DNA from 3 places in the Ruegeria sp. H4 genome. Region 1 is predicted to be linked to each of the others. Evidence: riboswitches for the same ligand, from Rfam matches in the RefSeq annotation. Region 1 holds a riboswitch; each other region holds the start of a gene.
What was found. A riboswitch is a leader RNA that binds a small molecule or an ion and turns the genes downstream of it on or off. The one in region 1 is predicted to bind cobalamin.

Region 1 (10,581 bases):
GGCGCTGCGCTACAGCTTTGATCAAGGCGCCGAGGCTGGCCGCCTGGAAGCTGCGATCGAAAAGGTTCTGGCCGATGGCGTGCGCACCGGTGATCTGTTGGCGGATGAAGGTGTTCAGCCGGTTTCAACCTCGGAAATGGGCGATGCCATTCTGGCGGCACTGGACGCAAGCGTCTAAGTCCTGCCACAGCTGAAATTCAAAAGGCGGTGCCCAGCGCACCGCCTTTTTTAGTTACCGCCAAAAATCCCCTTGAGCAGATTGTTGATGTCTTCGGCAAAACCACCCTGCCTGCGACGCGGCTGCGGCTGTGCCACTTGAACGGGCGGTTCCGGCACGATCATCGGCAAGGGTGTTGGCGTCATCCCTTCGGTCACCCGCACCATCGTCTCTTTCCAAATCTCGGCAGGCAAGCCACCGCCAGTGACACCGGACAAGGGCGTGTTGTCATCATAGCCCATCCACACACCGGCCACATAGTCTGCCGTAAATCCGATGAACCACGCATCCCGCGCGGCCTGCGTAGTGCCGGTTTTACCTGCAACCTGCCAGCCCGGCAGCTTAGCCCGCCCGCCAGTGCCTTCGGACACAACACGTTCCATCATCCAGGTCAGCTGTTTCGCGGCGCTGTCATTGATCACACGCTCGCCGATGCCGGTGGTTGTCACCATAACAGGTTCGGTCTCGCCCAGCAGCTTCAACTCGGTCAGGCCATAGGGCTCAACCGATGATCCGCCGTTCAGGATGCCTGCATAGGCGCCGGTCATCTCGATCAGCGTGCTTTCAGACGCGCCCAGCGCCAGCGCTGGTCCCTGCGCCAGATCGCTGGCAATCCCGAAACCGCTGGCGACGGTCCGCACATTGTCCAGCCCTGCAACCTCGGCCACTTTCACAGCCGGAATGTTCAGAGAATTCTTCAACGCATCCGCCAGCGTGACACGACCATAGAACCTATTCGTGTAGTTCTTTGGGCACCATTCACCCGATCCCGGAATGCTGACGCAATAGGGCTCGTCCATCACGGTGGCATAAGGTGAATAGCCCAGCTCCAGCGCTGTGGCATAAACAAAGGGCTTGAATGAGGACCCGGTCTGGCGCAGTGCCTGAGTGGCCCGGTTAAACGCGCCCGAGACCCGGGTTTTACGTCCGCCGACCATGGCGCGCACCGCCCCATCCGCTGACATCACGACAATCGCCGCCTGCGCCTTGGACCCTTCGCGCACCTTTTCCTGAAAGATGTATTGCAGCGCCTCTTCGGCAGATTTCTGGATGCGCTGATCCAGCGTGGTGCGGATCACCACATCTTCGGTGGTGTTGCGGGTGAAAAACTCCGGCCCGCTGGCCATCACCCAATCGGCGAAGTAGCCGCCCGCCCGCGCAGCGGCAGCGGCAGACAGTTCTGCCGGGCGCGCACGCGCTTCGCTGGCCTGTGCGCCTGAGAGATACCCTTGATCCTCCATTAGACCAACCACAAGCCGGGCGCGATCTTGTGATCGTTGCAGGCTGTTGGTGGGGGCATAGCGCGTGGGTGCGACCAGAAGACCGGCCAACATAGCCGCTTCGGCAGGAGAAACCTCGGCTGCTGATTTGCCGAAGTACCGCTGGCTGGCAGCTTCGAACCCACGTGCACCAGCCCCTAGAAACGCACGGTTCAGATAGATCGTCAGGATTTCGTCTTTGGAGTATTTGACCTCCATCGCCAGCGCATAGATCGCCTCTTTGCCCTTGCGCCAGAGCGAACCCTGGCGGCAATCCGCTTCATATGCGGCCTCGGACTCCCACTCAGTCGGATCATAAGGCACACCCAGACACAGCAGCTTGGCTGTCTGTTGGGTGATGGTCGAGCCTCCATGGCCCGACAGTGGCCCGCGCCCTTCGCTCAGGTTGATACGCACCGCACTGGCAACCCCACGCGGGCTGACGCCGAAATGGCGATAGAACCGCTTGTCCTCGGTCGCAATCACAGCGTTTTTTAGATGGGGTGAAACCGTATCTGCTGTGATCACCCCGCCAAACTGGTCTCCGCGCCAGGCAAAAACCTTGCCATCCCGATCCAGCAAGGTCACCGATCCGCGCGCGCGCCCATCCAGCAGGGCGTCCGCATCGGGCAACGAGGTATAGACAACGCCAACGGCCAAAGCGATCAGCATCGCGATAACGGCACCCACGCGCCATGTGACACCCCAGATCAGTCGCCAGATCCAACGGAACAGACGGCGGAAAAACCCCCCGCCATTGCCACCCGAACGCTTGCGCGTCTTCTTTCGAGCCGTCTTGCGCGTGGTCGTCTTTCGGGCGGTGGATTTCTTGCCCGCCGGTTTCGCAGTCCTCTTGGTCGTCGAAGGTTTGCGCCCCTTCGACGGGTATCGTTTATCCGCGACCAATCTTGGCTTGCGGCGCTTGGACTCAGTCATGCTCAAACTCTGCCCGGTTATTCTTTTGGCACACCATACCCCGGCGACATAGCTATGTAGAGGTCCGATTTTCCGGAATTTCCCCTCTCATATTCGCCTAATTTTTAGTCGTTCGGCAAGTTTTGTGCAAAAATTGTGCAACTTTGCGTCATTTTCGAACCATTTAACGACGGGGAATCGTTCCTAAACGCCCCTCCTCAGGCTCTTTTTCTGCAGGTGCAAACAAGCCGGTGTGACCGGAGAAGCAGAGGGGACTGACGTGAAACTCATCATTGCGACAATCAAGCCGTTCAAGCTCGAGGAGGTGCGCGAGGCACTGACCCAGGCTGGTGTGCGCGGCATGATGGTGACCGAAATCAAGGGCTTCGGCTCACAATCCGGTCACACAGAAATCTATCGCGGCGCAGAATACGCCGTGAACTTCGTACCCAAGATCAAACTGGAAATCGTGGTCCCAGCCACGATGGCCGACCAGATTGTTGAGACCATCACCAACACCGCCAAGACCGGCAAGATCGGTGACGGCAAGATTTTCGTCCTTGATGTCGAGCAGGCCATGCGCGTGCGGACCGGGGAAACAAACGAAGAGGCGCTCTGAGCGCCGACACTCACATAAATTCGAGGACTGACAATGAACCTGATGAAATCTCTCATCCCTGCCGCCGCGCTTGTCGTGCTGCCGCAGATGGGTCTGGCGCAAGAGGCCGCTACCGGCGAAGCCGCGCTGCACACCCAGTATATCTTTACCACCCTGCTGTTCCTGATGGCGGGCTTCCTGGTCTTCTTCATGGCGGCAGGCTTTGCCATGCTGGAAGGCGGTTTGGTGCGTTCCAAGAACGTCGCCATGCAGATGACCAAAAACGTGGCACTGTTTTCCATTGCCGCGATCATGTACTGGTTGATTGGCTTCAACACAATGTATCCCGGCGACTTCAATGGTTTCTTTGCCATTGGCGGCCCAACCGTGCTTGATCCAGTTGGTGTTGACCCGGCCGAGGCTGCTTTGGACTATGCCTCAATCGGTTCGGACTTCTTCTTCCAGCTGGTCTTTGTGGCTGCAACCGCCTCGATCGTGTCCGGCGCCGTGGCCGAACGGATCAAGCTGTGGCCGTTCTTGATCTTCGTGGTCGTGCTGACCGGTATCATGTACCCGATCTCTGGCTCCTGGCAGTGGGGCGGCGGCTGGCTGTCCGAAGCTGGCTTCTCGGATTTCGCTGGTTCTACAGTTGTGCACTCTGTCGGTGGCTGGGCAGCTCTGGCTGGCTGTCTGATCCTTGGCCCGCGTATCGGCAAGTATAAAGACGGCAAGGTTCACCCGATGCCCGGTTCGAATCTGGCGCTGGCCACCTTGGGTACCTTCATCCTGTGGCTGGGTTGGTTCGGCTTCAACGGCGGCTCACAGCTGGCCATGGGCACCGTGGGTGACGTAACCGACGTGTCGCGCATCTTTGCCAACACCAACATGGCTGCCGCATCTGGTGCAGTTGCTGCCCTGATCCTGACCCAGGTTCTGTATAAGAAGCCTGACCTGACCATGGTGCTGAACGGCGCGCTGGCCGGTCTGGTCTCGATCACCGCTGAACCTCTGGCTCCGACCCTGTTTGGCTCGCTATGGATCGGTGCAGTTGGCGGTATCATCGTGGTCTTCGCGGTTCCGATGCTGGACAAGTTCAAGATCGACGACGTTGTTGGTGCCATCCCTGTTCACCTGTTCGCAGGCATCTGGGGCACCATCGCCGTGATCTTCTACGGCGAGGCCAGCCTGATTACCCAGCTGACCGGTATCGTCGCATACGGTGTGTTCACTTTCGTCGGCGCTCTGATCGTGTGGTCCATCCTGAAAGCGGTAATGGGCATCCGTGTCAGCGAAGAGGACGAGATCAACGGCCTCGACATGGCAGAACTGGGTATGGAAGCTTATCCGGAATTCTCTAAAGGCTAAGACCTGGGACAGACACTGCAAAACCGGGCGTTCGCGCCCGGTTTTTTTTGTTCTGGGTACACTATGATTTCTTGACGAGATCATCCGATGGCGGCACTTCAGATAGGATCAAGCGGCGCAGGTTTCGGAGCATATCGTGAAAACAATCGGCATTCTCGGTGGCATGTCTGCGGCTTCGACGCGGATTTACTACCGTATCCTATGCGACTTGACCCGAGATCGTCTTGGGGGTCTGCACTCACCCCAGTTGCTCATCCGCTCACTGGATTTTGCGGAAATCGAAACCCTGCAGGTCCAGGGGGATTGGGACTCTGCCGGGCACATTCTGAACCAAGAGGCATTGGCTTTGGAACGCGGCGGGGCTGATTTCATCATTCTCGCGACCAACACGATGCACAAACTGGCCCAGCAAATGATGGCGGGCGTTTCGATTCCGTTGCTGCATATTGCCGATGCAACGGCACACGCCATTCAAGATGTCGGGCTCCAATCGCCCGGTTTGATGGCAACAGCTTTCACCATGCAGCAGACGTTTTACACGGATCGCCTGCGCGCGGCTGGATTGGCCCCCGTTCTGCCGACCCTTGAAGACCAACAGACAACACATCGCATAATCTATGAAGAACTATGCAAGGACATCGTCAAGGAACAAAGCCGCTCGGACTTTGTCGGAATTGCGCAGCGGTTACACGACGCGGGTGCGGATTGCCTCATTCTCGGCTGCACTGAAGTGGGCATGTTACTGAACACTGAAAACGTGCCCTACCCGGTGTTCGACACCACACATATTCACTGCCAAGCCGCGTTGGACATGGCTTTGTCCTGACGCCCGGATCAACGGAATTTGCAATTGAAACGAAAAAGGCCGCGCGAATGACGCGGCCTTTGCCAATAAGTGCGAGTATTAAACCCCGACGTCGACAATCGCCTGTGCCAAGATCGGAACGGTCGTCGCGTTTAGACCTGCAATATTCAACCGGCTGTCCCCCACCATATATATGCCGTGATCGTTGCGCAGTTGCTCGACCAGTTCGGGGGCCGCGCCGAGGCGTGAGAACATGCCGCGGTGCTGGGCGACAAAGCCGAACCGGTCTGATCCGGTCAGCCTCTGCAACTCGCCGGCCAGTTGCTGACGCAGCCCCAGCATCGAAAGGCGCACCTCCTCCAGCTCAGCGGCCCAATCTGCGCGCAAGGCGTCGTCGTTCAGGATGGTGGTCACGACCCGTGCGCCATGGTCCGGCGGAAACGAGTAGTTCTGGCGGTTCAGGAAGGCCAGCGTCGACTGGTTCAATGCCGTCTGCGCCGCATCATCGCTGATCGCCATCAGCAGGCCGGTCCGCTCACGATAGACGCCGAAGTTCTTCGAACAAGACGCCGCGATCAGGCAGCGCTTGACCGACGATGCCACCAGACGGGTTGCCTGCGCGTCTTCCTCAAGACCGTCGCCGAAACCCTGATAGGCGATGTCGATCATGGCAACCAGCCCAAGCTCGTTGATCAGGTTCACCACCTCTTGCCACTGCACGGGGTTCAAGTTTGCGCCGGTCGGGTTATGGCAGCAACCATGCAGCAGAACCACGTCGCCCGCCTTGGCAGTTTTCAGGTCCTCGATCATACCGTCGAAATCAACGCCGCGGGTTTCGCCGTCAAAATAGCGATACGGAACCGCCTCGATACCCAAGTAGCTCAGGATCGACAGGTGGTTTGGCCATGTCGGGTTCGATACAAACACGCGCGCCTCAGGATTGGCCATGCGGATCATCTCGAACGCTTGACGGCAGGCACCCGTCCCGCCCGGTGTCGCAACGGCGGCAATTTTGGTACGCGGCACCGTATCGCCAAGGATCAGCCCGATCATCGCATCGGCATAGGCCGGATCACCTGCCAGACCGGTATAGGCTTTGCTCTCCTGCTCCTCCAGAATGCGCTTTTCGGCGGCTTTGACCGCACGCATTACCGGGGTAACACCTTCGGCATTCTTGTAGACGCCGACACCCAGGTCGATCTTCTGATCACGCGGGTCTTCGCGGTACATCTGCATCAGCGCCAGGATTTTGTCGGCGGGCTGCGGTTTGAGGTTCTCGAACATCAGATTTCTCCGGTTGCGACGGGCAGGGTTGGGAAGGCACCCCATTCAGCCCAGGAGCCGTCATAAAGCGCGTGGTCTTTTTTGCCCATGCGTTCAAGCGCAAGGCTTAGGATTGCAGCGGTCACGCCTGAACCGCACGAGGTGATCGCCGGTTTATTCAGATCCACGCCTGCGGCCTCAAACACGGCGCGGCACGCATCGGGCGACTTCATCGTGCCGTCACTATTTAGCAGGCTGCCAAAGGGCACGTTGCGCGAGCCTGGTATGTGGCCCGATCGCAGCCCTTCGCGCGGTTCAGCCTCGGTTCCGGCAAAGCGGGCGGCGGCACGGGCATCGATGATCTCATGATCAGCCAGTTTGGCGGCGGCGGACACCTGTGTTACGTCGCGTACCAGATGGTTCTGTACCCGGACGGTCATATGGCGATCCCGGATCACAGGGGGCAGATCTTCGACCTCTCGCCCTTCGGCCTGCCATTTCGGCAAACCCCCGTCCAGAACGGCGATATTCTCTTGCCCCATCAGACGGAACAGCCACCAGACCCGCGCGGCCGACATCAGCCCGGCCCCGTCATAGACGACCACCTGATGACCATCGCCCACGCCGATCGCCCGCAGGCGTGACATGAACTTCTCGACCGGCGGCGCCATATGCGGCAAGTCCGAGCGGTGGTCCGAAATGTCATCAATATCGAAGAAGCGCGCGCCGGGGATGTGGCCCGCATCATATTCCGCCTTGGCATCGCGATTCTGCGCGGGCAGATACCACGACCCGTCCAGAATCCGCAGATCCGGGTCCTTGATATGCGCAGCCAGCCAGTCGGTAGATACCAGGGTTTTCGGATCGTCTTGCATCAAAGCCTCCCCTAAGCGAGTCTGAGTTTCCCTATATCCGAGCGGCCAAACGTGCAAGCCATGCCAAGGCCTGCACCCCCCGGCGCGCTGACAATTTTTTCCAAACATACACGTTTGCCTGCTTGACAGGCGGCACCCCGCGCCAGACACCTGCCGGACATGGTTTCCAAAGGGGAATTCCCCCTGAGGAATGAAAAGGGAATCCGGTGCGACAGTACCTGTCAATTCCGGAACTGCCCCCGCAACTGTAGGCGGAGTTTCGCCCCATCATGGCCACTGACCGAGGCAATCGGTTGGGAAGGCCGGGATCGAAGCCAATCCGCAAGTCAGGAGACCTGCCATGTGCAAACCGGGCGAAAGCCCAATTCTTAAACCTTTCTGCCGTCGGGTGTGACGGGAAGGAGACTAAACTATGCATATCGAACCGGGCGTCGTAAATGGCGCCAAACTTGTCTTGAGCTACGCCACCGCAACTGGCGTAGGGCTCTATACCGCTAAACTGGCATGGGACAGCCTGAAAAGCAGCGGCCTTGCCAGCCTGGCCATTCGCTCAGCCCTGACCACCGGGCTGGTTTTCACCTTCTTTGAGGTGTTGCCGCACTTCCCGGTCGGGGTGTCGGAGGTTCATTTTATTCTGGGATCGACCCTGTTTTTGTTGTTCGGTGCGGCCCCTGCCGCTATCGGCCTGATCGCGGGCTTGTTTATCCAGGGGTTTTTTCTGGCGCCTTTCGACCTGCCACAGTTCGGAATGAACATGACAACGTTGCTGGTACCGTTGTTTGCCTTGCAGGCCTTGGCCAACCGCATCATTGCGCCGAATACAGCCTATATTGATCTGAAGTATTCTCAGGCACTTGCGCTATCGACGGCCTATCAGGGCGGTGTCGTCATCTGGGTGGCGTTCTGGGCCTTTTATGGCCAAGGATTTGGGGCCGAGAACTTTACAGCGGTCGCCAGTTTCGGCGCTGCCTACATGCTGGTTATTCTGATCGAACCGCTGGCCGATCTAGCCGTGTTGGCCGCAGCAAAATCCATGCGAGGTCTGGGCCGGATTGGGCTGTTTACGCCCCGCCTCCACAACGCTGTATAACCCTATTGCGCCGCGCTACCCAGCGCGGTGCAACCTGAAATGCTGAACAATTCCGATCACGCTTATGATGATCCAAAAGCCTTCAATCAGCATCGACGCCAGATTGAAGTTCTGAAGCAACGAATAGACGATCAAAACAGACCCCAGCAGGTTCACCACGGGAAACGCCAGATCTTCGGAATTCATATACCGCATCTGCGTCGCGAAATAGGCGGCAACCACGATCAGAGCCCCGAAGGAACCGATGGCGTCCACGATGGTCAGACTGTTGAAAAACTCACTCATCAATGAACCTTGCCGTTTTCCTGAACATCCGGCTGTTGCGCATAGTGATGCATGTTCAAAAACGCCGCCCCTTCAGCACCTGCGCGATATCCGTGCGGGACATCCGCTGCAAATCGAAGTCCCTGCCCCGTTTGCAAAGACACCCAAGCCTCACCTTTCAGAATGTCCAGCGTGCCGCTGAGCACAAAGACCTCCTCGGTCACACCAGCGGCATGGGCAGGGGACTCATGGCTTTGGTTCGGGTCGAGGTTGACGTGAAATGTCTCTGCCCCCAAGGCCGGATCAAAGGGGAAAACGATCTTGACCTCGATACTGCCGGGAAAGGTAACGGTTTGAAAAACCGACGGATCACCATTCACGGTGTCGATCAACGCGCTGAGCGGCAGCTGAAATCCTTTGGCAATCTTCCAGAGCGTGGCGATCGTCGGGCTTGATTCGCCGCGTTCGATCTGACCTAGCATCGCTTTGCTGACACCGGTGATTTCGGCAACTTTCGACAGGCTCAACCCCGAAGCGGCCCGCACATCCCTTAGTTTCAGTGTTATTTCGTCCGGAGCCATGCCGTTGTCTTTCGAATCCTCTTGTGCGTTATAGCGCACATATGATACGTGCGCTATAACGCACATTCCCCGCATATCGCAACCGGGGCAAAAGGGAAACAGCATCATGCCAATGTACCGATCCAGAACCTCTACCCACGGCCGCAACATGGCCGGTGCCCGCGGCCTGTGGCGTGCCACCGGTATGCAGGACGATGATTTCGGCAAGCCGATCATCGCCATTGTCAACTCCTTCACTCAATTCGTGCCGGGTCACGTCCACCTGAAGGATTTGGGCCAGATGGTCGCGCGAGAGGTTGAAAAGGCTGGCGGTGTTGCCAAGGAATTCAACACCATCGCGGTGGATGACGGCATCGCCATGGGCCACGACGGGATGCTCTATTCCTTACCCTCGCGCGAAGTAATCGCGGATTCGGTGGAATACATGGTCAACGCCCATTGCGCCGATGCGATGGTCTGTATCTCGAACTGTGACAAGATCACGCCAGGCATGTTGATGGCTGCGATGCGTCTGAACGTTCCAGCGATCTTTGTCTCGGGCGGGCCGATGGAGGCTGGTAAAATCGACATCGCTGATCTGGATGCCAAGAAGATCGACCTTGTAGATGCCATGGTCGCCGCCGCTGACGACCGGTTCACCGACGAGCAGGTTCAGCATATCGAGGAAAACGCCTGCCCCACTTGCGGCTCGTGCTCGGGCATGTTCACGGCGAACTCAATGAATTGTCTGGCCGAGGCACTGGGTTTGGCACTGCCAGGCAATGGCTCCACCCTCGCCACTCATGCGGACCGCAAACAGCTGTTCCTTGAAGCAGGTCGCCGGATCGTCGAGATCACCAAGCGGCACTACGATCTGGACGAAAAAGGCTTCCTGCCACGCGAGATCGCAACGTTTGATGCCTTCGAGAACGCCATGAGCCTGGATATCGCCATGGGTGGATCGACCAACACGGTCCTGCATCTGCTGGCAATCGCCCACGAAGGCGGCGTCGATTTCACCATGTCCGACATGGACCGGTTAAGCCGTAAGGTGCCGTGCCTGTGCAAAGTCGCACCGAACACCGAGAATGTGCATATGGAGGACGTCCACCGCGCCGGTGGCATCTTCTCGATCCTCGGTGAACTCAGCCGCGCTGGGTTGTTCCACAACCACTGCAGCACTGTTCACACGCCGACCATGGGCGAAGCAATTGCCAATTGGGACATCAAGGTTGCCAACAACCCGGCGGCGCAGGACCTGTTCAAGGCAGCCCCGGGCGGTGTACGCACCACGCAGGCGTTCAGCCAGTCGAACCGGTACAAGGAACTGGACACCGACCGCGAAGGCGGTGTGATCCGGTCCAAGGAAC
Region 2 (10,581 bases), on a different contig from region 1:
GGTTCCTTGAATGAGGCAATGCCCGCCGAAATGCGCCCGTCCACTTCGGGCAGCACAACATGCATGGCGAGATCGGCTGGGGAGAGGCCTCGTTCCGCCTCGGCCCATGCCTTGCGGCGTGACGTGGCGAGGGCCATCTGAAACACGGGCACGCCCGCTGCGTCCAGAGGGGACGTACCCGATGCGCCTTTGCCAGAGAAAGAGGTTGCGTTGATGATCGCCGAAGGTTTCAGCGCGACGATGCTGTCACGCAGCCATTCAGCGGCAGCAGGAGCCTTGAGCGAAGGGGCGAAAAGGCCCACCGCCTCGAACCCGCGATCCCGCAAGCTGCGGATCACGGCGGCGACGGGGGCCGTGTCCGCCGAGGTCAGATAGGCGCGATAGAAGGTGACAACGATGCGTTTTGCGTCGCCCGCAAAGGCCGTCTTAACCGGGATCACGCCCCGATCCGGGCACCACGTACCGCATTCGGAGATCGTCTTGGCTCCCATCACCGGCCCGGCATACAGCCCCGCCGCCAGCGCCATCTGCGCCAGTGCGGCCTGTGCGGCAACCTCGCCGCCCGTGTCACACAGATGCGCCAGCCGCCGCAGGGTCGAGACGGGCAGGGTGGAATATTCATCCAGCCTCGTATCCTCGCGCCCATCGGCGGGGAGGACGGCCAGCGCGATGCCCTTGGCCTGCGCCAGTGACAGAACCTGCTGCAACCCGTAGGCCCAGTAAGGCACGCCGCCAATGAGACGGATCAGAATGCCCTTGGCGCCCTCCAACGTCTGTTCCACATAGGTGTCGACGGACAGAGGATGTTTCAACGCCGTCAGGTTCGCCAACCGCATCGTGGGCATGCGCCCCTCGGGCCCGCCACCGCGATGCCAGCCTGCCGCGAAAGCGCCAAGGTCGCTGTCCGAGAAGGACAGCACCACCAAATCCGCCGGGCTCTGGCCCAGATCGGTTGGGGTTTCCGTTTCTTCTAACCCGTGGCTTTCGCGGAAGACGACGTGCATGGGCCTTACTCGGCAGCCTCGGTTACACCCGCGAGGATATCGCGGATTTCTGCTTCTTTGATGTCGTCATGCTCGGCGATCACTACCATGCGCGAGCGGCGTTCCTCGCCGGGCCCCCACGGGCGGTCGTACTGGTGACGCACACGAGCACCGACGGCTTGCACCAGCAGGCGCATCGGTTTGCCTTGAACGGCGGCATAGCCTTTGACGCGCAAAATGTTCAGCTCAGTGGCCAGACGTTCGATTTTGGCGACCAGATCGGCGGGATCAGACTGTTCCGGCAACTCGACGATGGTGCTTTCGAAATCGTCATGCTCGTGATCGTGGTGACCGTCATGATGCGACGGGCGAGCATCCATGTCATCCTCGGCTGCGGCCTCAAGACCCAGAACGACGCGCACATCCACCGCACCCTCGGCGACCTCGACCACGGGTAGCGGTCGTGGGGCCTCGGCGGCGATGATCTCTTTCGCTTTGGCCACGCCTTCGGGACCGGCCAGATCAGGCTTGGTAAGCAGGATGATATCGGCGCAGGAAATCTGATCCTCAAACACCTCGGATAGGGGCGTTTCATGGTCGATCGAGTCATCGGCGAGGCGCTGAGCATCCACCGCTGCCACATTCGGCGCAAAGCGACCGGCTGCGACGGCCTCGGCATCGGCCAGCGCGATCACGCCATCAACGGTGATTTTCGACCGGATATCGGGCCAGTCGAACGCCTTCAGCAGCGGCTTAGGCAAGGCGAGGCCGGAGGTTTCGATCAGGATGTGGTCAGGGCGCGGCTCCAGTGCCATCAAGGCTTCGATGGTCGGGATGAAGTCGTCGGCCACGGTGCAGCAGATACAGCCGTTCGCGAGCTCCATGATGTTTTCCGCCGGGCAATCCGGGATCGCGCAGGATTTCAGGATGTCGCCATCAACGCCAACATCGCCGAATTCATTGACCACCACCGCCAGACGCTTGCCCTGCGGGTTTTGCATCAGGTGCTTGACCAGCGTGGTTTTGCCCGAGCCCAGAAAGCCGGTGATGACAGTGACGGGAAGTTTTTCAAGAGTAGACATGGGTCAAGCTCCAATCGGGGGAATACGGGCCGCACAGTTTTTGCGGAAATGTTCAGGACGTTCGCGCCATTTGACCAAACCATCGTCAGTGGCCAAATACTTGGTCACACCTTCGATGATCGTTTCGACATGGTCGGTTTCGTTGAGGTTTTCGTAGACAAAAGTCCAACGCGTGGGTCCGCCGCGCAACACGATGGAACAGCCTTGATCGCAATTTGACAGGCACTCTACGGGTTTCAGATGGATCCCATCTGGCACGCCCGCCTGTTCCAGCGCCTTATGTAGCAAAGCGCCGGGGCGCTGGGTGTCATCTTCGATTGCCAGGCCACGGCGGCATGTTGTGCAGACCAGCAGTTCAACTGGTGCGGCTTTACTCATCTCTCTCATCCCCCTTAGTCAAATCTGGGGGACGGGGTTTCATGTGGGCCGATCCAAGCCCCACACCGGAACACCCCGTCCGGTTTCATCTTCGGGCGCTGGCAGGTCTCCCGGCTTGCGGATGTCAGGGTGTATACCCTGTCGGATGTCCCGCCTTCCCAGCCTTTGGCCAGTGGCTTTGGGCACCCTCTCCGGTCACGGTCGCGGGGGCGGCTGCGTTTGGCGGTAAACCCGTTGACGCATTCCCTTTTCATCCTCTTACGAGGACACCAACGGATCGGACATGCGGCACTGATACGGTGCTTGTCAAGCGTGTCGCCGACAACCGCAACGTCGGGTGCAGAAAAACGACCTGTGGCAGTCGCTGGGCGGCATGGCTGGGCTTAGCCTGCGGCTTTCGAAAAGGTTAACAGCGAGCACTTCACTGAACCAAATGTTTGACGAATAACTAGACTGCTCTTCATAACTGAAGACACCGACCAATGGCGGGGGCGTTATGCTTTGGTATCTGGAAGCTTTGTAAGAGTGGTGGGCGACCCTGGAATCGAACCAGGCGTGCGTCTCCGCGAGGGAGTTACAGTCCCCTGCCACACCTTGCGGCCTGTCGCCCACTGTCAGGCGTTGCACCTGACGTGGAGGCGTGATTACTAGCGCACCAAAGGAGCGTCAACAGGAAAATACGGCATTGACGCAGGAAAGCGAATTCATGGCCCGGAGGCCCTCAGAATGAAAAAACCCAAGTGGGTTGTTGAAAAGGAACAGGCACGAAAAGCAGCAGCGGCCGAAACGGTTTGGCTGTTTGGTTTACACGCCGTGCGCGACGCCTTGATGAACCCCAAGCGCCAGAAACTGCGCCTGATTGTGACACGAAACGCGCGGGACAAACTGCTCGAAGCCATTGAATTCGCAGGGATCGAGGCCGAGATGGTTGATCCGCGCAAGTTCAGTGCCCCGATCGATGCGGGTTCGGTGCATCAAGGGGCAGCGCTTGAGGTTAAGCCGCTGGAGTGGGGCGGTTTGGCCGAGAACTGCATCGGACGGGAACATCCCCGCGTGATCCTACTGGACCGTGTAACGGACCCACATAATGTGGGTGCGATTCTTCGGTCAGCCGAAGTACTGGGTGCAAGTGCTGTGATCGGAACCCGGCATCATTCGGCCCCTGAAACCGGGGCACTGGCCAAGACCGCCAGCGGCGCATTGGAACGTCAGCCTTATCTAAGGGTGCGCAATCTGGCCGATGCCATAACCGAGCTTCAGTCGATGGGGTTTCTGGTGCTCGGTCTGGATGGCGAGGCGAATGAAACTATTGAAACAGCCCTGGGGAACCAAAGGGATCGACCTGTGGCACTGGTATTGGGTGCTGAAGGGCCGGGATTGCGGCAAAAGACCAAAGAGACTGTGGATCAATTGGTGAAAATTGACGCATCCGGGGGATTTGGGTCACTGAACGTCTCAAATGCTGCCGCAATCGCCCTATATGCCTCTCGGCACCATTAGACAGGAGATCGCTATTTCCGGACCGTCCAAAATCGCAACCTGCTGCTATTGCGGTACTCGGGCTGCCCTGGTTCTGACCGGGAAGAAACGGCACGAGCTGAGTTGTTCAAGCTGTGGTGCGCCTCTGCACGACCTTAAGATGTTGCCAAAGCACAAAGTTCAAAAATCAAAGCCTGCTCGTACGGCGATCAGCCATGCAGCACCTCCGAAGTCTCGAAAAAAGAAGAAGAAAAAGAGCACGTTCTATCGTGTTCTGGATGAAGCCTGGGATGTTATAGAAGACATCTTTGATTAAGGGCTGCCATGCATTCGCAAGGATGTTCACATCCACGTCAACGGGGGTTTCACAGCGGTTCAAAAATTGCATCTTAGGTGCTCGATTCTTTGCTACAGGACCCAGATGCAAAACCGCCGTTTCATATTCGGTATACTGACAGCCATCGCTTTTGCACCTTTCGCTTGGGCGCAGGACAAACCTGTCTATTTTGCGACCGATGGCGCCGCGATGGCGGGGTATGATCCAGTGTCCTATTTCGACAGTACAGTACCGGTTCGGGGTGAACCAAGCATTGCCGTCATGTGGAAAGGGGCCCAGTGGCATTTTGCGTCGCAGGAAAATCGCGAACGGTTTGAAAGCAACCCGCGCGCCTTTGCGCCTCAGTTCGGGGGCTATTGTTCCTATGCGATGGCAAATGGTGTTCTGAAAAGCACTGACCCCATGGCATGGCAGGTCGTGGATGGGCGTTTGTACCTCACTCATTCCCCGGCGGTTGAGCGGATTTGGGAACAGGACAGGACGGCAAATATCCATCTGGCCGAAGAGAATTGGCCCGTCATTCTGTACGAAGACTAGGCAGATTTCCGTTTTTTGTAGAAAGTCATCACAAAAATGAGTGCTTGGTCTTTTTTTTAACCAGATCATGCCTAAATGTCACAGTGACCGCGGAACGGAACTGCCGCGGGTCATTTCACTGTCCCTCGTTCCAACAACTGGCGCCCAAGGCTTCTTGGGCGCTTTTTTCTTTTTTGCGGCTGTGATTAGGATGCGGCCATGGCTGACTATTCCGACGATCATCTGAAAACCATCCTGCACCGCACCAAAACCGTCGCTGTGGTTGGGGTGTCGATGAATCCGGTGCGGCCCAGCTATTATGTAGCGCGGTATCTTTCGTTGAAAGGATATATCGTGATCCCCGTCAATCCGGGCCATGCTGGCAAGGAATTATTTGGCCAAACGGTGCGTGGTGCGCTGTCCGAGATTTCTGAACCTGTCGATATGGTCGATATCTTTCGGCGCTCCGAGGCTGTTCCAGCCATCGTCGATGAGGCGCTAGAAGTGTTCCCCAAGATTCGGACCATCTGGATGCAGATCGGAGTCGAGCATCCTGAGGCTGCTGAAACGGCGCAGGCCCGCGGGGTGGATGTGGTAATGAACCGTTGCCCCAAAATCGAATATCAGCGCCTATTTGGCGAACTGCGCATGGGCGGGTTCAGTACCGGCATCATTTCATCAAAGCTTTGAGCCTAGTTGGCGACATAAGGTTTCAACCGCGCCACCTGTTCGAGGCGCCGTTTTTCGAGAACTACATCGCGCGGAACCCAGTCATACCGTCTGTCGTCTGACAGCGGAGACCAGAACAAAACCCCGCCATAACGCCAAGGGTCCAGTACAACACCTTCGTACATCGAGTCTCCGGCGCGGCTGATGATCGCCGTGCTGTGGTCGATGCGGAAAGGGTTGTCGGCATTTGCGATGGCGCGATGCAGCGTAAGTGTTTCGAATTGTTCCTGCTTCAATCGGCGCTCGATGTCTTCGGCCCAATGCCAGCACAGCCCGCGCGGGCGCAGCCCCTGGTTGACCTTCGTGTTGTGGATCAGCGGGGGATCAGTGATCTGATATTCCTGCGCCAACTGGGCGGTATAGGCATAGGCGACCCGGGCGGCGCGGTCGGCCTCTTCCGGGTCAATCCCGGGCCCTAGGGTACGAATCTCGGCCGCAAGACGCTGAACCTCATCCCCAGTCTGCGGGGGAGGGGTAGTGCAGGATGCCAAACCCACAAGAGCCAGAATAATTGCCAAAGCTTTGATCATTCCGATTTTCCCTACTGGGTATCTCGAAGGATCATAAGGCTGGGATTGACGGATCGGAAGCTTACTTAGCGCGCGGACTTCTCAGAAATGCCGCTGGTGCCTTGACGTCGTTCGAGTTCAACCAGCACATCATCCAGCGCAACATCGCGCGCGGCAAGCATCACCAACAGGTGGTAAAGCACATCTGCCACCTCGGAGGTCAGCTTGTCCTTATCGCCTTTGACGGCTTCGATGATCGCCTCAATCGCTTCTTCCCCGAATTTCTCGGCGCATTTTTCTGGGCCCTTGGCCAGCAGTTTGGCGGTCCAGCTGGAGTCAGGGTCAGCCCCTCTGCGGGCTTCGATCGTCGCGGCAAGTTCTTGGAGAATGCTCATGTTAACCTCATCGGAATACCCGCAGCAGCCATGTGTTCCTTGGCCTCGCGGATGCTGTATTCGCCGAAATGGAAGATCGAGGCGGCCAGAACTGCGCTCGCACCACCCTCAATAACACCTTCGACCAGATGGTCGAGGGTACCAACACCGCCACTGGCGATCACTGGCACGTCCACTGCATCACTGATCGCTCGGGTCAGGGGCAGGTTGAATCCGGCCTTGGTGCCATCACGGTCCATAGACGTCAGCAGGATTTCTCCTGCACCTTTGGCTACAACCGTCTTGACGAACTCGACCGCATCGATCCCGGTAGGTTTGCGTCCGCCATGGGTGAAAATCTCCCATTTCCCCGGGCTTACGGTTTTGGCGTCGATGGCACAGACGATGCACTGACTACCAAACTGGTTCGCGGCCTCTGCGATCACATCCGGGTTGGCGACGGCGGCCGAGTTGAAGCTGACTTTATCAGCTCCCGCCAGCAGCAGGGCGCGCACGTCGTCCTTGGTGCGCACGCCTCCACCTACGGTTAGGGGTACGAAGCATTGTTCGGCAGTGCGCCGGACCACATCGAACATCGTGCCGCGGTTTTCATGCGTCGCGTGGATGTCCAGAAAACAGATCTCGTCCGCGCCTGCGGCATCATAGGCTTTGGCCGATTCCACCGGATCGCCCGCATCGCGCAGGCCCACGAAATTCACGCCTTTGACCACACGGCCATCGGCAACATCCAGACAGGGTATGATGCGGGTCTTGAGCATGAACCTTCCTTTGTTTGGCGCACCTCTACCGGCAAAGCCCCGCCGATGCCAGACTTGTGATTGTGATCTGCGGCGAAGCCATGGAAGTTAGGTGTGAAATTCAGCAAAAGGACTTCTGCGATGAAACATCTTCTTCTGGCATCAGTTTTTACAATCGGAGGCGCTTTGACCGCCATGGCTGACGATATTATCAAGATACAAACCGAAAAATCCGTGACCGAGGCGCTGGATGCACTGGAAGCCGCCGTGGGCAATGCGGGCGCAACCGTTTTTGCGCGGATTGACCATGCGGCGGGGGCCGAAAATGTGGGCACGCCGATCCCACCCAACCAGGTGTTGATTTTCGGAAACCCCGCTCTGGGCACGCCTGCCATGCTGATTGACCCTCGTGCAGGGCTGTTCCTGCCGCTGAAGGTGCAGGCCTATCAAGATGCAGAGGGTCAGGTCTGGTTGGCCTATGATGACCCGAAAGAAACGATGGACGAGTTGGACGAAGTCGAAAACTCACCCGTGGTCGAGAAAATGCGCGGAGCGCTGGCCAAACTGACTGCGGCGGCGGCTGGTTAAGCCCTAGGCGCTTGCGCGACTGACGCGTGCAAGCGCATTTCTGGCGATCAGGATGTGGAAAGGCAGGATCACAGCCAGGTACAATCGTCCGCCCAGATTGTGCCGGTGAACCCAGGTCGCCAGCGATATACGGCCATCTTCAGACAAGACCGACACACGAAAATCCAGATGACGGTCGTTGAAGCCTGCGATCACCTCGGTCTCATCGTCATGTTCAACCGGAAATATCCCGACCTTGTCGCTCGCACTCGGTCCGCTGGTGCTGAGCCCGAACGGCGCCACGAATACTCCGCGTAGCCGAACAAGCGCCATGGCCCATGCCGGAAAGCTGGTGATAATCTCTGCTGCCTGACGTGGAGACAAATCCGACGCAACACTGAAACAGTCCAGGAAATCGCCCTGTTTGATTCGTTTGTGAAGCAAGCTTCGGGCCGATAGTGCCGTGCGTTTGACAGCGGAATGGAACATCGCGCTATTCTCTGAGAGTTGTCAGAGCCTCTTTCAAATCGATCGCCCCATCATAAAGGGCGCGGCCGGAAATGGCACCATTCAAGGCTGCGCCACAATCGCGCAGGGCAAGCAGGTCTTCAATCGAAGAGACGCCGCCCGAAGCGATCACAGGGATTGAAACAGCTTTCGCCAGCGCGGCGGTTGCGTCGATATTTGGGCCTTGCATCGCCCCGTCCCGGTTGATGTCGGTGTAAATGATCGCCGCAACGCCTGCGTCCTCAAAACTGCGCGCCAAATCGGTGACCTGAACGTCCGTTTCTTCAGCCCAACCTTTGGTTGCGACCAGGCCGTTGCGTGCATCAATCCCAACGGCGACCTTGCCGGGGAAGGCTTTGGCCGCTTCGCGCACCAGATCAGGGTTTTCGACAGCGACTGTTCCCAGAATGACGCGGGCCAGCCCTTTGTCGATCCAGGTCTCGATGGTTGCCATGTCCCGGATACCACCGCCCAGCTGCGCGGGCACATCACAGGCTTTCAGGATCGCTTCGACCGGGGCGGCATTCACCGGCTCACCCGCGAAAGCGCCGTTCAGATCGACAAGGTGCAACCACTCGCACCCGGCCTCGACAAACGCACGGGCCTGAGCGGTCGGGTCCTCATTGAAAACGGTGGCTTTATCCATCTCTCCGCGCAGCAGGCGCACGGCGTTGCCGTCTTTGAGGTCGATGGCGGGGTAGAGGATCATGTCGGGCGACCTTATCTGAATGTTACATGGGCGGCATATCGCACAAGCCGGGCCGGGGATGCAACGCGACGCAAAGTCAATCTTGTCCGCTACCCGATGGCAGGCCAAACTGTCACCAAATCAGGGAGGTTACTATGAAGAAACTTGCAACATCCTTTGTCTTTGCAACCTTGGCGACCGGCGCAATGGCGGCGGACCCGGTTGATGGGCTGTGGAAAACACAGCCGGGTGACACCGGGGGGTATCTGCACGTCACCATCGGTGAATGCGGCAGCGCGATCTGTGGCACTATAGACAGTGCGTTTGATGGCAATGGCGATCAGCAATTGGATTATGAGAATCTGGGCAAGCAGATTATCTGGGACATGGTGCCCGAAGGTGGCGGAAGCTATGACAGCGGCAAGATCTGGGCCCCGGATCGGGATAAGACCTACAATTCGAAGATGACCCTGGACAGCCAGAACCAGCTGACGGTCAAAGGATGTGTCGCTGGTGGCCTGGTCTGCCGCGGGCAGACCTGGACGCGCGTTCAATAAGCTTTTACGGGGTCCAGGTCAGGAAGTTCCCGATCATGCGCAGGCCCACATCCTGGCTCTTCTCAGGGTGAAACTGCATCCCCACCATCGTGTCGCGGCCGATCACGGCCGTGACCTCTTGCCCATAGTTCACATATGCCAAACGCTGCACCGGGTCTGTGACACGGAAGTGGTAGGAGTGGACGAAGTAGGTATGATCACCGGATGCGACCCCGTTGAACACTGGGTGATCGCTTTCCAGAACCAGATTGTTCCAACCCATATGTGGCACCTTCAGTGCAGCATCTGACGGTTCAATCCGCACCACATCGCCAGCCACCCAGCCCAAACCATCGGTTTCGCTGTATTCATGGCCCTTTGAGGCCATCAGTTGCATTCCGACGCAGATGCCCAGAAACGGGCGACCTTTCTGTTCGACCGCTTCGACCATGGCGTCGTAGATACCCTTATGCCCCCGCAGCTCTGCCGCGCAGGCGGGAAAGGCTCCGTCACCAGGCAACACCAGCCGATCGGCGCGTGCAACGACATCCGCGTCCGAGGTCACCACGACCTCGCCCGCGTTCTCTTCCTGTGCCATGCGTTGAAACGCCTTCTCGGCCGAGTGCAGATTACCGCTCTCGTAGTCGATAATGGCAGTCAGCATCTACAAGGCACCTTTGGTCGATGGAATCGCATCTGCCTTGCGCGGGTCGGTTTCGACCGCATCGCGTAGCGCCCGCGCAACCGCTTTGAATGTGGCTTCGGCAATGTGATGGCTGTTAAAGCCGTGCAACTGGTCGATATGAAGGGTGATGCCCCCATGGGTGCTGAGCGCCTGAAAGAACTCACGCACCAACTCGGTGTCGAACGTGCCGATCTTCTGGGTTGGCAGGTCCACGTTCCAAACTAGGAACGGACGGCCAGACAGGTCCAGTGCACAACGCACTTGCGCATCATCCATGGGCAGGTGGCATTCACCATAGCGGCGAATCCCCTTTTTATCGCCCAAAGCCTGAGTCAGCGCCTGACCCAGCGCAATGCCGGTATCCTCGACCGTATGGTGGTCGTCGATGTGGTAGTCGCCCTTGGCCCGGATCGTCATGTCGATCAGCGAATGACGCGCCAACTGATCCAGCAT
Region 3 (10,581 bases), on a different contig from region 1:
ACCACGCCCCCGGCATGCGCGATATCCGAGCTGCTGCGCGGGCCATGCATCACGTGCTGCTGGCACATGGTCGCGCCATTCAGGCGATGCGCGGGCTTGGAATGTCCAATCTAGGTGCGGTGTTCAATCTGGAATGGGCCGAACCCGCCGATGACAGCCCCGAGGCTCGCAAGGCCGCGGATCTGTATGATGGGATTTATAACCGGTTCTTTCTGGGCGGTGCGTTCAAGAAAGCTTATCCAGCGAATGTTCTAGAGGGGCTCGCGCCTCATTTGCCCACGGGTTGGCAGGACGACTTTGACACCATCGGCGCACCTGTCGATTGGTGCGGGCTGAACTATTACACACGTAAGCTGATTGCCCCGTCTGATACCGCCTGGCCCAGCCTGAAAGAGGTTCCCGGACCTTTGCCCAAAACCCAGATGGACTGGGAGATCGAACCAGCCGCCCTCACCCGCTTTTTGACCCGAACGGCGCAGGAATACACTGGCGACCTTCCCCTATTTGTGACCGAAAACGGCATGGCCAGTCCTAAACGGGATCAGGACGATGATCGGATCGACTACCTAAACCAGCATCTTGCGGCCGTTCAGGATGCATTGGATCAGGGCGCCCCAGTCAAAGGCTATTTTGCCTGGTCTCTGCTCGACAACTACGAATGGGCCTTTGGGTATGAGAAGCGGTTCGGTCTGGTCGATGTGGACTTCGAGACGCTGGAGCGTAAACCCAAAGCCTCATATCTCGCCCTAAAAGCCTCGCTGGCCAAAGGGAACCCTGTTGCCCTGCCACTCGCGCAGCCAGCAGGGTCAGTCCACGAGCATTGGAACCTAGTGGCCGATGTCGGTGGCACCAATACCCGGCTTGGGGTTGTCGAGAACGGTGCGCTGACAGAATTGCGCAAACATCCAACCGGCTCCTTGTCCGACTTACTTAACGCATTTCACAGTTTGCGAGATGACGTCGGAACTGATCCTCAGGCAGTTGTTGCCGCAGGTGCAGGCCCGGTTCAGGCTGGCGTGATTCAACTCACAAACGCAAATCTGGACTTGTCCGAGGCTGAGCTGGCCGAAGCCACCGGTGCCCGGCACACTTATGTCATCAACGACTTCACCGCCGCTGCATGGTCGGTGGCCGAGGTTACGTCCGATGATGTTACCGTCTTGCAGGGGGCGCCCACGCCTCCACTCGGCACGCGGCTGGTGGTCGGACCCGGAACTGGGCTGGGCGTCGGGGCGTTGCTGTATTCCGAAGGGCATTATCACACCGTCTCGGGCGAAGGAGGCCATGTCGGCCTTGCGCCGCGCCACCGGGATGAGGTTGATATCTTTGACGCGGCCCGGCGTATTGCACCCGAATGCTTCTTTGGTGACAGCCTGAGTTTGGAAGCTGAGATGTTCCTCAGCGGCACCGGATTACCGATCTTGTATCGAGCAGTGGCAATGGCGGCGGGTCAAACCAATATCTCCGCGCGCCCGGCGCGGGATATCCTGCAGGATGCGCGATCCGGCACTGATCGGCACGCGGTTCAAACCGCATCGCTGTTCACAACGCATCTGGGCGCTTTGCTAGGGGATATGGCCGTCACATTGATGCCAATAGGCGGCGTCTTTCTGGTCGGTGGCGTGGCGGAAAAAAACCGCTGGCTGTTCGGAGACAGTTTTCTGGATGCCTTCAACAATGGTGGCCGGTTCAGCGAGCTGCGGCGCGGAATGGATCTCTATATCTCAGAACAGGTCGAATTTGGCATTGTTGGCGCTAACAACTTCTGCAAAAATGCCCTCATGCGGTAGAACCGCCTGACAATTCTCAATGAAGGAACGCGGGATGATCCTGTGCTGCGGAGAAGCGCTGATCGATATGATCACCGAGCCTACAGTCTCGGGTGCCCAAGGGTATGTACCCCATTCTGGAGGTGCAATTTTCAACACGGCGATCGCGTTGGGGAGATTGGGCGCGCCTGTTGGCATGTTGACCGGCCTGTCGTCCGATATGTTTGGTGAACAATTGGCGGATACGCTGAAAGCGAGCCATGTGGATACCTCCCATGTGATCACCAGCGACCGCCCAACCACTTTGGCGTTTGTGAAACTGGTCGATGGTCATGCATCGTACAACTTCGTTGACGAGAACACCGCCGGGCGCATGCTTCAGCCCGAGGATCTGCCCGACCAACTGCCCGCCATCTCGACCCTGTATCTAGGCGGTATCAGTCTTGCCTGCGAACCCTGCGCCGATGCTTATGCTGCCTTGCTAAGCCATCACGGGACGGATCGAGCGGTGATGTTGGACCCCAACATCCGACCGGGGTTTATCCAGGATCAGACCAGATACCGCACCCGTTTGAATGCCATGATTGCGCAGACCGATATCCTCAAAGTCTCGGATGAAGATCTGGACTGGATCATTCCGGGGCCCGAAACCCATGCCGAGAAAGTGCCTTTGTTGCTGCAAGCCGGTCCCGCGGTTGTGATTGTTACACGTGGGAGCCAGGGGGCTTCGGGTTATCTACGCGATGGCTCGGAAACCACGATACCGGTTAAAGCGGTTCAGGTTGTCGATACGGTGGGGGCGGGCGATACGTTCAACGCTGGCGTGCTGGCGGAACTTCACCGTTCCGGACATCTGACCAAAGCCGGGCTGCGCGATCTGACAAAAGAAAGCCTGCGTGCAGCTTTAGCGTTGGGTGCAGATGTTGCAGCAGTCACCGTATCGCGTGCCGGGGCCAACCCGCCCTGGGCGCACGAGCTCTAGTCCCAAAAAGGGAAGTCACATGAAACGTTCCGACATCAACCACATCAAGACCGATGCACAGGCCTTTATCCAGTCTTTCGGTTTCATCCTGCCCCCCTTTGCCGACTGGTCTCCGGATCAGATGCGCAGCGCCAAGGCCGACACGATCCGCGCCCGGGGACTGGGATGGGACATCACCGACTACGGGCAAGGCAAATTTGATGAGCTTGGCCTGTTCCTGTTCACCCTGCGCAATGGGGATGAGAACGATCTGAGCCAGGGTCGTGGGATGCTTTATGCAGAAAAACTGCTGATCTCGCGCGACAAGCAGCTGTCGCCGATGCATCGTCATATCGTCAAAGCCGAGGATATCATCAACCGGGGCGGCGGCGATCTGGTGATGGAGATCTATGCCTCGAACCCCGATGGCAGCGTAGACCGCGACACACCGGTTGTGGTGCCCAGCGACGGATGCGATATCACCATCACTCCGGGCGAATTGCTGCGCCTGAAACCCGGCGAAAGTGTAACCCTTATGCCCGGAATCTGGCACGCCTTCTGGGCCGAGCGCGGGGATTGCCTGATCGGCGAGGTCTCAACCGTAAACGACGACCGCACCGATAACGTGTTCGAACAACCCATCCCCCGCTTTGCCACGATCGAAGAAGATACCGAGGCCGAATTCCTGTTGGTTGCGGATTACTGATCTACCCCGAGATTGACCCGAGCCTCTCAGCGATTGCTTGACAAGCGTGTCTTGTCCAGAATAGCTGACCTGTGATGGTTCCCGCAGCTTTGGGTGCGGGATGAAAATGGGAATACGGTGCGGCCCCCGGAATATCGGAACAGGCCAAGTCCGTAACTGCCCCCGCAACTGTAAGCGGAGAGCGACGCCAAATCACCACTGGCCCGAGAAGGCCGGGAAGGTTGGCCAAGCAACGACCCGCAAGTCAGGAGACCTGCCATCACCTGTGAAACCAACCCGGGACGGGGCGTCCTGGAAGGAGGATTGATGGCATATTTGCGCCCTTTGGGGACTGGCACTTTCGACACGGGCGTTCTGCGCGTTGAGGGTGGCAATGAACCGCAACGCTGATCACTTTGTGCTGATCTGCTCGACCTGCCAGGGTGAGATCGAAGCCAGCGCCGCCCAAATTCTGCTGGACGCGTCGCTGCCAGACGGGTTCGCTACGCGACTGATCCCGTGCATGGCAGGATGCGAACGTCCCATGGCCATCGGTCTGCAAGCCGAAGGCAAGGCGCAATACCTGTTTGGCGATATTCAAAGCACCGCCGATCTGGATGCGATCGCCACCTTCGCCCATCAGTACCGCGACAGCGAGAGCGGTTGGACCAGCGCAACGGATCGCCCCCCCGCCTTGCTGTTCAAAACTCTAGCACGTCTGCCTCGTCTTCCAAAGGCGGGTAAGGCATGAGCTTTCTGGTCGCGGAGAATCTGGAATACTACGCCCTGAATGGCGATGTGTTGCTACAAGGCGTCTCGTTCTCTTTGGAAGAAGGGGCGATCCTTGCCATCGCCGGTCCGAACGGTGCCGGCAAAACAACGCTGCTGAACCTGCTCTGTGGGGTCGAGCGTCTGGCGCTGGGGGACGTACGGATCAACGGTCAAAGCCTGCGCAGCCTGTCTGCGCAGGAACGCGCCCGGACCATTGCGGTTGTTGGTCAGCAGGAACTGCCCGATGGCCGCCTAAAGCTGCGCGACTACATTGCGCTGGGCCAGATTCCCATTCAAAGCAACCGCTCGGCAGAAGACCACAAGATGGATCTTGCGCGCGTTCTACGCACGACCGAGCTAACCCATCTGGCGGACAAGCCGATGCAGCGGCTCTCGGGCGGCGAACGCCAACGCGCTCATATCGCGCGTGCATTGGCGCAGAACCCCTCGTTGTTGTTTCTCGACGAGCCCACCAATCATCTGGACCCCGATGCCAAAGGGCACATGCTGTCGCTGGTGGCCGAACTGGGCGTGACGGTGGTGATGATCGTGCACGACCTTGTCATGATCCCGGAATTCGCCAGCCATGTCGCGCTGATGAAATCCACACGCATGACGGGCTTTGGGCCAGTCGACCAGATACTAACGCCGGATCATGTGCGCGACACGTTTGGTGTTGACTACCTGTGCTTCCAGCACGAAGGGCGCGTGATCCCGGCGCTGGATATCCGAAAACGAACGCTTTCATCTTAACAGGAGACATTGATGAAACAGAAAATTTGGTCAGCTTTGATGATCACCGGCTTGGCCAGCGGCGCGGCGGCCCATGAAGTAACCGTGGACAATTGCGGCGAACCGCTGGTGTTCGACGCCAAGCCGGAACGGCTGGTTGTGCATGACATGAACATGACAGACATGGCCTTTGCGCTGGGCCTGCAAGAACACATCGTTGGCCTGACCGGTATCACAGGTTGGTATAAGACCAGCCCTGATTTCGATAAGCTGCGCGGTGACATCCCGGAACTGGCGCCGAAATACCCAACCGTCGAAAACCTGGTTGCGGCCGAGCCCGATCTGTTCTTCGCGGGCTGGTATTATGGCATGAAGCCCGGCGGCGACGTGACCCCGGACACTCTGGCCCCGTTCGGCATCAAGACAATGATCCTGACCGAAAGCTGCGTGCATCTAGACAAGGACCGCCCTGAGGCCAGCATGGACCTGCTGTTCAACGATGTGCTGCGTCTGGGTCAGGTCATGCATGTCAAGGAAAAGGCCGAGGAACTGGTAGCAGGCTGGAAAGAACAGCTGTCTGCCATCGAAGCCAAGACCGCCGATCTGGCCAAACCCCGTGTATTCTTACTGGACGGCCCGGCAGATGCGCCCTTTACCGCTGGCAAATTCGCCATCCCCGATGCGATGATCGCAGCGGCTGGCGGCGAAAACGTCACCCATGATATGGACACTAGCTGGGGCCGCACCTCGTGGGAAGCGGTTGCTGCATCGAACCCGGAATTTCTGGTGCTGCTTGACTATCAGACCGGCAACGGGGCAGAGGACACGTTCAAGTTCCTGCAAGAGCACCCAGTGATGTCCCAAACAGATGCGGTCAAAAATGAACGCTGGATCGGTCTGCGTTACGAAGAGTTGACACCGGGACCGGCAAATATCGACGCGATCCAGAAGATGGCGGATGCGATGCACCCGACGGCGACCAACTGATATGGTCCAGACGGGCCGGATAGTTGTGCTGGGGGCGGTCGTTCTGACCGCCCTTTTGCTGCTGTCGACAGTCTACGGTACAACCCCGATCCCGGTGGCGGATGTCATTGCCGCCATCGGCCTGGGCACAGGTCTGTCAGAAGGCGAGATGTCGCCGCTGCATCGGATCGTGTTTGATCTGCGCCTGCCGCGTGCGCTGTTCGCCGCTGTCATCGGTGCGGGGCTTGGTGTTGTGGGGGTGGTTCTGCAAACCACCACGCGCAACGACTTGGCCGACCCATTTCTGTTCGGTCTCTCGTCGGGCGCGGCTGCGGGCGCTGTTCTGGTCATCACGGTCACCGGCGATGTGCTGGGCATATGGACCCTACCGCTGGCTGCGTTTTGCGGCGGCCTGATCGCATCAGGCATCGTGCTGGCCTTGGTCCAGGGGTTGCGCACAAGTGCACCGGAAAAACTGATCCTGGCGGGGCTTGCCGTGTCTTTCCTGTTCTCCGCCATCACCAACTATCTGATCTTTTCCGGAGACAACCGCGCCGCCCATTCGGTGATCTTCTGGATGCTGGGCGGACTGGGCCTTGCCCGGTGGGAGACGTTTCCACTGGTCTTGATCGGGCTGGCCCTGATCCTGGGCTATGCACTCTATCGCAGCCGCTGGCTTGACGCCCTTCTGACCGGAGATTTCACCGCCGCCACGTTGGGTATCCCGGTGCAGGGCCTGCGCTTTCGTATGTTCTTTGTTGCAGCCCTCGCCACGGCAAGCTTCGTGTCAGTCGCGGGTGTCATCGGTTTTGTCGGTCTGATGGTCCCTCATATCGCGCGTGGAATAGCGGGAACGCTCCATCGCAACCTGTTGATCACCTCGGCCATTGTGGGGGCCATCCTGCTGACCGCCTCTGACATTGTGTCCCGACTGTTGCTGGCCCCTCAGGAGTTACCAGTCGGCATCGTGACCACATCGATCGGGTCGCTTTTCGTATTCCTGTACCTGTTCAAATCGGCGCGAAACGTTTGACCTAATGCGTTCCACGCGGGACGAAAAACGGATCGATCATAATGGTTTCGCTTTGCTTGCCCGGCTCTGCCAGCCTGCGTTCAAGCAACGCAATAACTTGATCAACCGCATCATCAATGGGGTTGTTGACGGTACTGAGATCGAAATTTGGCCATCTGGCCATTTCGATATCGTCAAACCCGATCAGTGAAAGATCACCCGGAACGTCCAAACCTAACTCACGCGCGGCGGTCAGCGCGCCGATCGCACTGGCGTCGTTGGCACAGACCAACGCGTCCAACTTGTGCTCGGCAAACAGTTTCAGCGCTATCTCGTGCCCAGTCTCGACAGTGAAATCCCCTGTGGCTTCGGCAATCAGCTTTAACCCCGCTTTGTCCAAAACACCGATCACACCCAATCTACGCTCGGCCGATGACGAGAAACTGGGGGCGCCACCCAGATACCCAAACCGTGTGCGCCCCTTGTCGACCAGCACCTGGGCCGCAAGCCCCGTACCGTCGGCATTGCGGCAACAGACATTGTCGACACCCGGTGCCTGGACGATTCGGCCTGTGGAAATCATCGGCACACCGAACTTGGTGCACCGCGTGACCAATGCGCGCGGCATGCTGCCACCGCGCAGGATCAAGGCGTCCAAAGGATAACGCAAAACCTGTTCGATCGCGTCTTCTGCACGCTGATCCCCGCCATCGATGAGAATCGGCCATTTGTTCAAAGCGTTCAGTTTTCCGACCAAGGCGCTCACGAATTCGGAATCATATGTACTGCGCATATTGCCGACAAAGACGGCCACCAGATGCGAGCGCCCGTCCTTCAACCCGGCAGCCAATGCATTTGGCTGATAGCCCATTTGATGGGCCACTTTCTCGATGATTTTTCTTTTGCTTTCATCAAGATACGCACCTGGCGTAAAAGCGCGTGAAACCGCTGAACGCGACACACCAGCCGCATCTGCAACGGCTTGCGCGGTCACCCGGCGGCGCCTATCGGCAGGTTTATCATGATCCTGAGCCACGCCCATCCTGTCCTTCGATTTGGTAGAATTTGTCAATATTGCTAGAAATCTTTCACTGAACTGTCATACGTTAACAGTATGTGACCACGTGTGCAGAATCCACGCGTGACACGTGATGCGGGTCGGAGGCTGCGCGTGAGACACGCCGCAGGGGGGCCCTGCAAAACAACCTGGCAGAAACCTGCCATCGGGTGCTTCGCTGCAAGTGCCCGAGACCGAACCGGAGGATCAAAATGACCAACCTTAAGTTCTGCGCAACTGCTGCCGCCGTCGCCTTTACCGCGACTGCAGCCTTTGCCGAAACCGAAATCACCTGGTGGCACGCAATGGGCGGCCAGCTGGGCGAGACCGTCAACAAAATTGCAGAGGATTTCAACGCCTCGCAGGACGAATACAAAATCACTCCGGTCTACAAGGGCAGCTACGAAGAAACGCTGACCGCCGGTATCGCTGCATTCCGCGCGGGCGAACAACCCAACGTCATGCAGGTGTTTGACGCCGGTGCCGCCACAGTGATCGGTGCCAAGGGTGCGACCATCCCAGTTCAGGACCTGCTGGCCAACAATGGCGTTGATTTCGACATCAATGACTATATCGCTGGCGTGCGCTACTTCTACGCAGACAGCGATGGCAAGATGATCGGCATGCCGTTCAACTCGTCAACACCTATCATGTACTACAACGTAGACGCACTGGAAGCCGCAGGCGTTACACCCCCGAAGACATGGGAAGAGTTCCAGTCCACCACCGCTCCGGCGCTGAAAGAAGCAGGCTATATCCCGCTCAGCCAGTCGCACCTGCCCTGGATCTTCACCGAAAACTTCATGTCGCGTCATAACCTGCCGTTTGCGACCAACAACAACGGCTATGACGGCACCGACACCGAAATCCTGATCAACAACGACGCCATCAAGGCCCATTTCCAGGCTGTGAGCGACTGGAAAGAAAACGGGTTGTTTGAATGGTACGGCACCGGCTGGGGCGACAATGCCAAGCCGTTCGAAGAAGGCAAAGTTGCCATGTGGCTTGGGTCTTCGGGCTCGTTTGGCGGCCTGCTGCAGAAAGACCTGCCATTTGAGTTCAGCGCGACCGAGCTGCCCTATTGGGAAGCCGTGACAGCCGAGCCGACACAGACCTTCATCGGTGGTGCGGCCCTGTTCGCCATGGCAGGCAAGTCGGATGAAGAAAACAAGGCAACGGCCGAGTTCTTCAACTTCCTGACCGCGCCTGAAACCCAGTATTTCTGGCATCAAGAAACCGGTTATGTGCCGATCACCGAAGCTGCATACGAAGTCGCCAAGAAAGACGGCCACTATGACCGCTTCCCGGCAGCCGAAGTTGGCGTCAACCAACTGTCCGCTAAGGCTGGCGACAACACCAAAGGCTACCGCATGGGCTTTTACGTCCAGATCCGCGACATCATGAACCGCGAATATGGCCGTATCCTGACCGGTGAAACCGACGTGGAAACCGCGTTCCAGAACATCGAAGCAGAAGCCAACGAATTGCTGGCCCGCTTTGCAAAGACTCAGGGTTAATCCCTGGGATCACCCCCAGGATGGTCGCGCCTTCGGGTGCGGCCATCCCCCATTTCTGCAACTGGAAGACCTATGAAACGCGCGGGTTTTGATAATATCTGGCTTCCTGTGGCTTTGCTGCTGCCACAGTTGATGATCATCGCCATCTTCTTTTACTGGCCTGCTGGATGGGCGCTGCAATCGTCCTTCTTTCTGCAAGACCCTTTCGGATTTGGGTCAACCTTTGTCGGGGCCGACAACTATACGTCGTTAATTGGCAATGATCAGTATAAGCGCATTGCCTGGTTCACGATTGTCTTCTCGGTTCTGGTTACTTTCTTCTCACTGGCCATCGCGCTGCTGCTGGCGGTCAAGGCCGATAAGGTTCTGCGCGGCGCCAAGACCTATCGAACCCTGCTGATGTGGGTCTACGCGATTGCGCCGCCGGTTGCCGGGTTTCTGGGCATCCTGTTCTTTGACCAAAGCACCGGTCCAATGACCAAGTTCTTCCAGATGTTTGGCTGGGATTTCAAACTGGGCGTGGACTATAACGCCACCGCGACCGCGATGATCATCGTATCGGTCTGGAAGCAAATCCCGGTCAATTTTATCTTCTTCCTTTCGGGCCTGCAATCGATCCCGCGCTCGGTGCGCGAGGCAGCAATGATCGACAACCGCTCGGCCACGGGGCGATTCTGGCAGGTCACCTTCCCTTTGCTCGCCCCCACCGCGTTCTTCCTGCTGATCATCAATATCACCTATGCGCTGTTCGACACGTTCGGCGTGATTGACGCGCTGATGAAGGGTGAGCCGGGCAATAATCCGATGACTCTGGTTTACAAGGTCTATCTGGACGGGTTCCGAGGCAATGATCTGGGCGGCTCTTCTGCGCAATCCGTCATTCTTATGGGTCTGGTTCTAATCCTGACCGTCTTTCAGTTCCGGCTCGTTGAACGCCGGATTCACTATACGTGAGGGGGCGAACCATGGCTGATACCACTCTTGAGACGACCGAAACCGCCCGCCGCCCCCGCAAAATCCGCTGGGAAACCATCGGCGATCACTTTGTGCTGATCCTGGGATCATTGTTGATGATCCTGCCGCCCCTGCTGGCGCTGACCACAGCCAGCCA

Region 2: it holds a riboswitch for cobalamin, as region 1 does, so the genes downstream of both, ACR0KG_RS14930 (DUF1636 family protein) here and ACR0KG_RS18990 (energy-coupling factor ABC transporter permease) in region 1, are expected to answer to the same signal.
Region 3: it holds a riboswitch for cobalamin, as region 1 does, so the genes downstream of both, ACR0KG_RS09405 (DUF1636 family protein) here and ACR0KG_RS18990 (energy-coupling factor ABC transporter permease) in region 1, are expected to answer to the same signal.

The regions. Positions count from the first base shown of each region.
Region 1 is NZ_JBQFOC010000004.1:157,494-168,074, forward strand. Features, by position in the region: gene leuB (3-isopropylmalate dehydrogenase) at 1-178, shown strand, start outside; gene ACR0KG_RS18960 (transglycosylase domain-containing protein) at 229-2,412, opposite strand; gene ACR0KG_RS18965 (P-II family nitrogen regulator) at 2,672-3,010, shown strand; gene ACR0KG_RS18970 (ammonium transporter) at 3,044-4,354, shown strand; gene ACR0KG_RS18975 (aspartate/glutamate racemase family protein) at 4,491-5,180, shown strand; gene ACR0KG_RS18980 (amino acid aminotransferase) at 5,259-6,443, opposite strand; gene sseA (3-mercaptopyruvate sulfurtransferase) at 6,443-7,297, opposite strand; cobalamin riboswitch at 7,441-7,654, shown strand; gene ACR0KG_RS18990 (energy-coupling factor ABC transporter permease) at 7,710-8,387, shown strand; gene ACR0KG_RS18995 (CBU_0592 family membrane protein) at 8,403-8,672, opposite strand; gene ACR0KG_RS19000 (helix-turn-helix domain-containing protein) at 8,672-9,232, opposite strand; gene ilvD (dihydroxy-acid dehydratase) at 9,339-10,581, shown strand, end outside.
Region 2 is NZ_JBQFOC010000002.1:677,203-687,783, reverse strand. Features, by position in the region: gene cobN (cobaltochelatase subunit CobN) at 1-1,004, opposite strand, end outside; gene cobW (cobalamin biosynthesis protein CobW) at 1,010-2,065, opposite strand; gene ACR0KG_RS14930 (DUF1636 family protein) at 2,069-2,443, opposite strand; cobalamin riboswitch at 2,527-2,732, opposite strand; tRNA gene ACR0KG_RS14925 (tRNA-Tyr) at 2,970-3,053, opposite strand; gene rlmB (23S rRNA (guanosine(2251)-2'-O)-methyltransferase RlmB) at 3,170-3,943, shown strand; gene ACR0KG_RS14915 (hypothetical protein) at 3,924-4,238, shown strand; gene ACR0KG_RS14910 (YHS domain-containing (seleno)protein) at 4,344-4,796, shown strand; gene ACR0KG_RS14905 (CoA-binding protein) at 4,995-5,465, shown strand; gene ACR0KG_RS14900 (hypothetical protein) at 5,468-6,034, opposite strand; gene ACR0KG_RS14895 (phosphoribosyl-ATP diphosphatase) at 6,100-6,408, opposite strand; gene hisF (imidazole glycerol phosphate synthase subunit HisF) at 6,405-7,166, opposite strand; gene ACR0KG_RS14885 (DUF302 domain-containing protein) at 7,287-7,733, shown strand; gene ACR0KG_RS14880 (DUF2867 domain-containing protein) at 7,737-8,201, opposite strand; gene hisA (1-(5-phosphoribosyl)-5-[(5-phosphoribosylamino)methylideneamino]imidazole-4-carboxamide isomerase) at 8,206-8,928, opposite strand; gene ACR0KG_RS14870 (DUF2147 domain-containing protein) at 9,063-9,464, shown strand; gene hisH (imidazole glycerol phosphate synthase subunit HisH) at 9,469-10,107, opposite strand; gene hisB (imidazoleglycerol-phosphate dehydratase HisB) at 10,108-10,581, opposite strand, start outside.
Region 3 is NZ_JBQFOC010000001.1:1,885,137-1,895,717, reverse strand. Features, by position in the region: partial or broken gene ACR0KG_RS09425 (GH1 family beta-glucosidase) at 1-767, shown strand, start outside; gene ACR0KG_RS09420 (glucokinase) at 831-1,790, shown strand; gene ACR0KG_RS09415 (carbohydrate kinase family protein) at 1,825-2,751, shown strand; gene ACR0KG_RS09410 (D-lyxose/D-mannose family sugar isomerase) at 2,771-3,436, shown strand; cobalamin riboswitch at 3,495-3,711, shown strand; gene ACR0KG_RS09405 (DUF1636 family protein) at 3,810-4,166, shown strand; gene ACR0KG_RS09400 (ABC transporter ATP-binding protein) at 4,163-4,939, shown strand; gene ACR0KG_RS09395 (ABC transporter substrate-binding protein) at 4,952-5,905, shown strand; gene ACR0KG_RS09390 (iron ABC transporter permease) at 5,907-6,917, shown strand; gene ACR0KG_RS09385 (LacI family DNA-binding transcriptional regulator) at 6,919-7,938, opposite strand; gene ACR0KG_RS09380 (extracellular solute-binding protein) at 8,166-9,470, shown strand; gene ACR0KG_RS09375 (ABC transporter permease subunit) at 9,543-10,424, shown strand; gene ACR0KG_RS09370 (ABC transporter permease subunit) at 10,436-10,581, shown strand, end outside.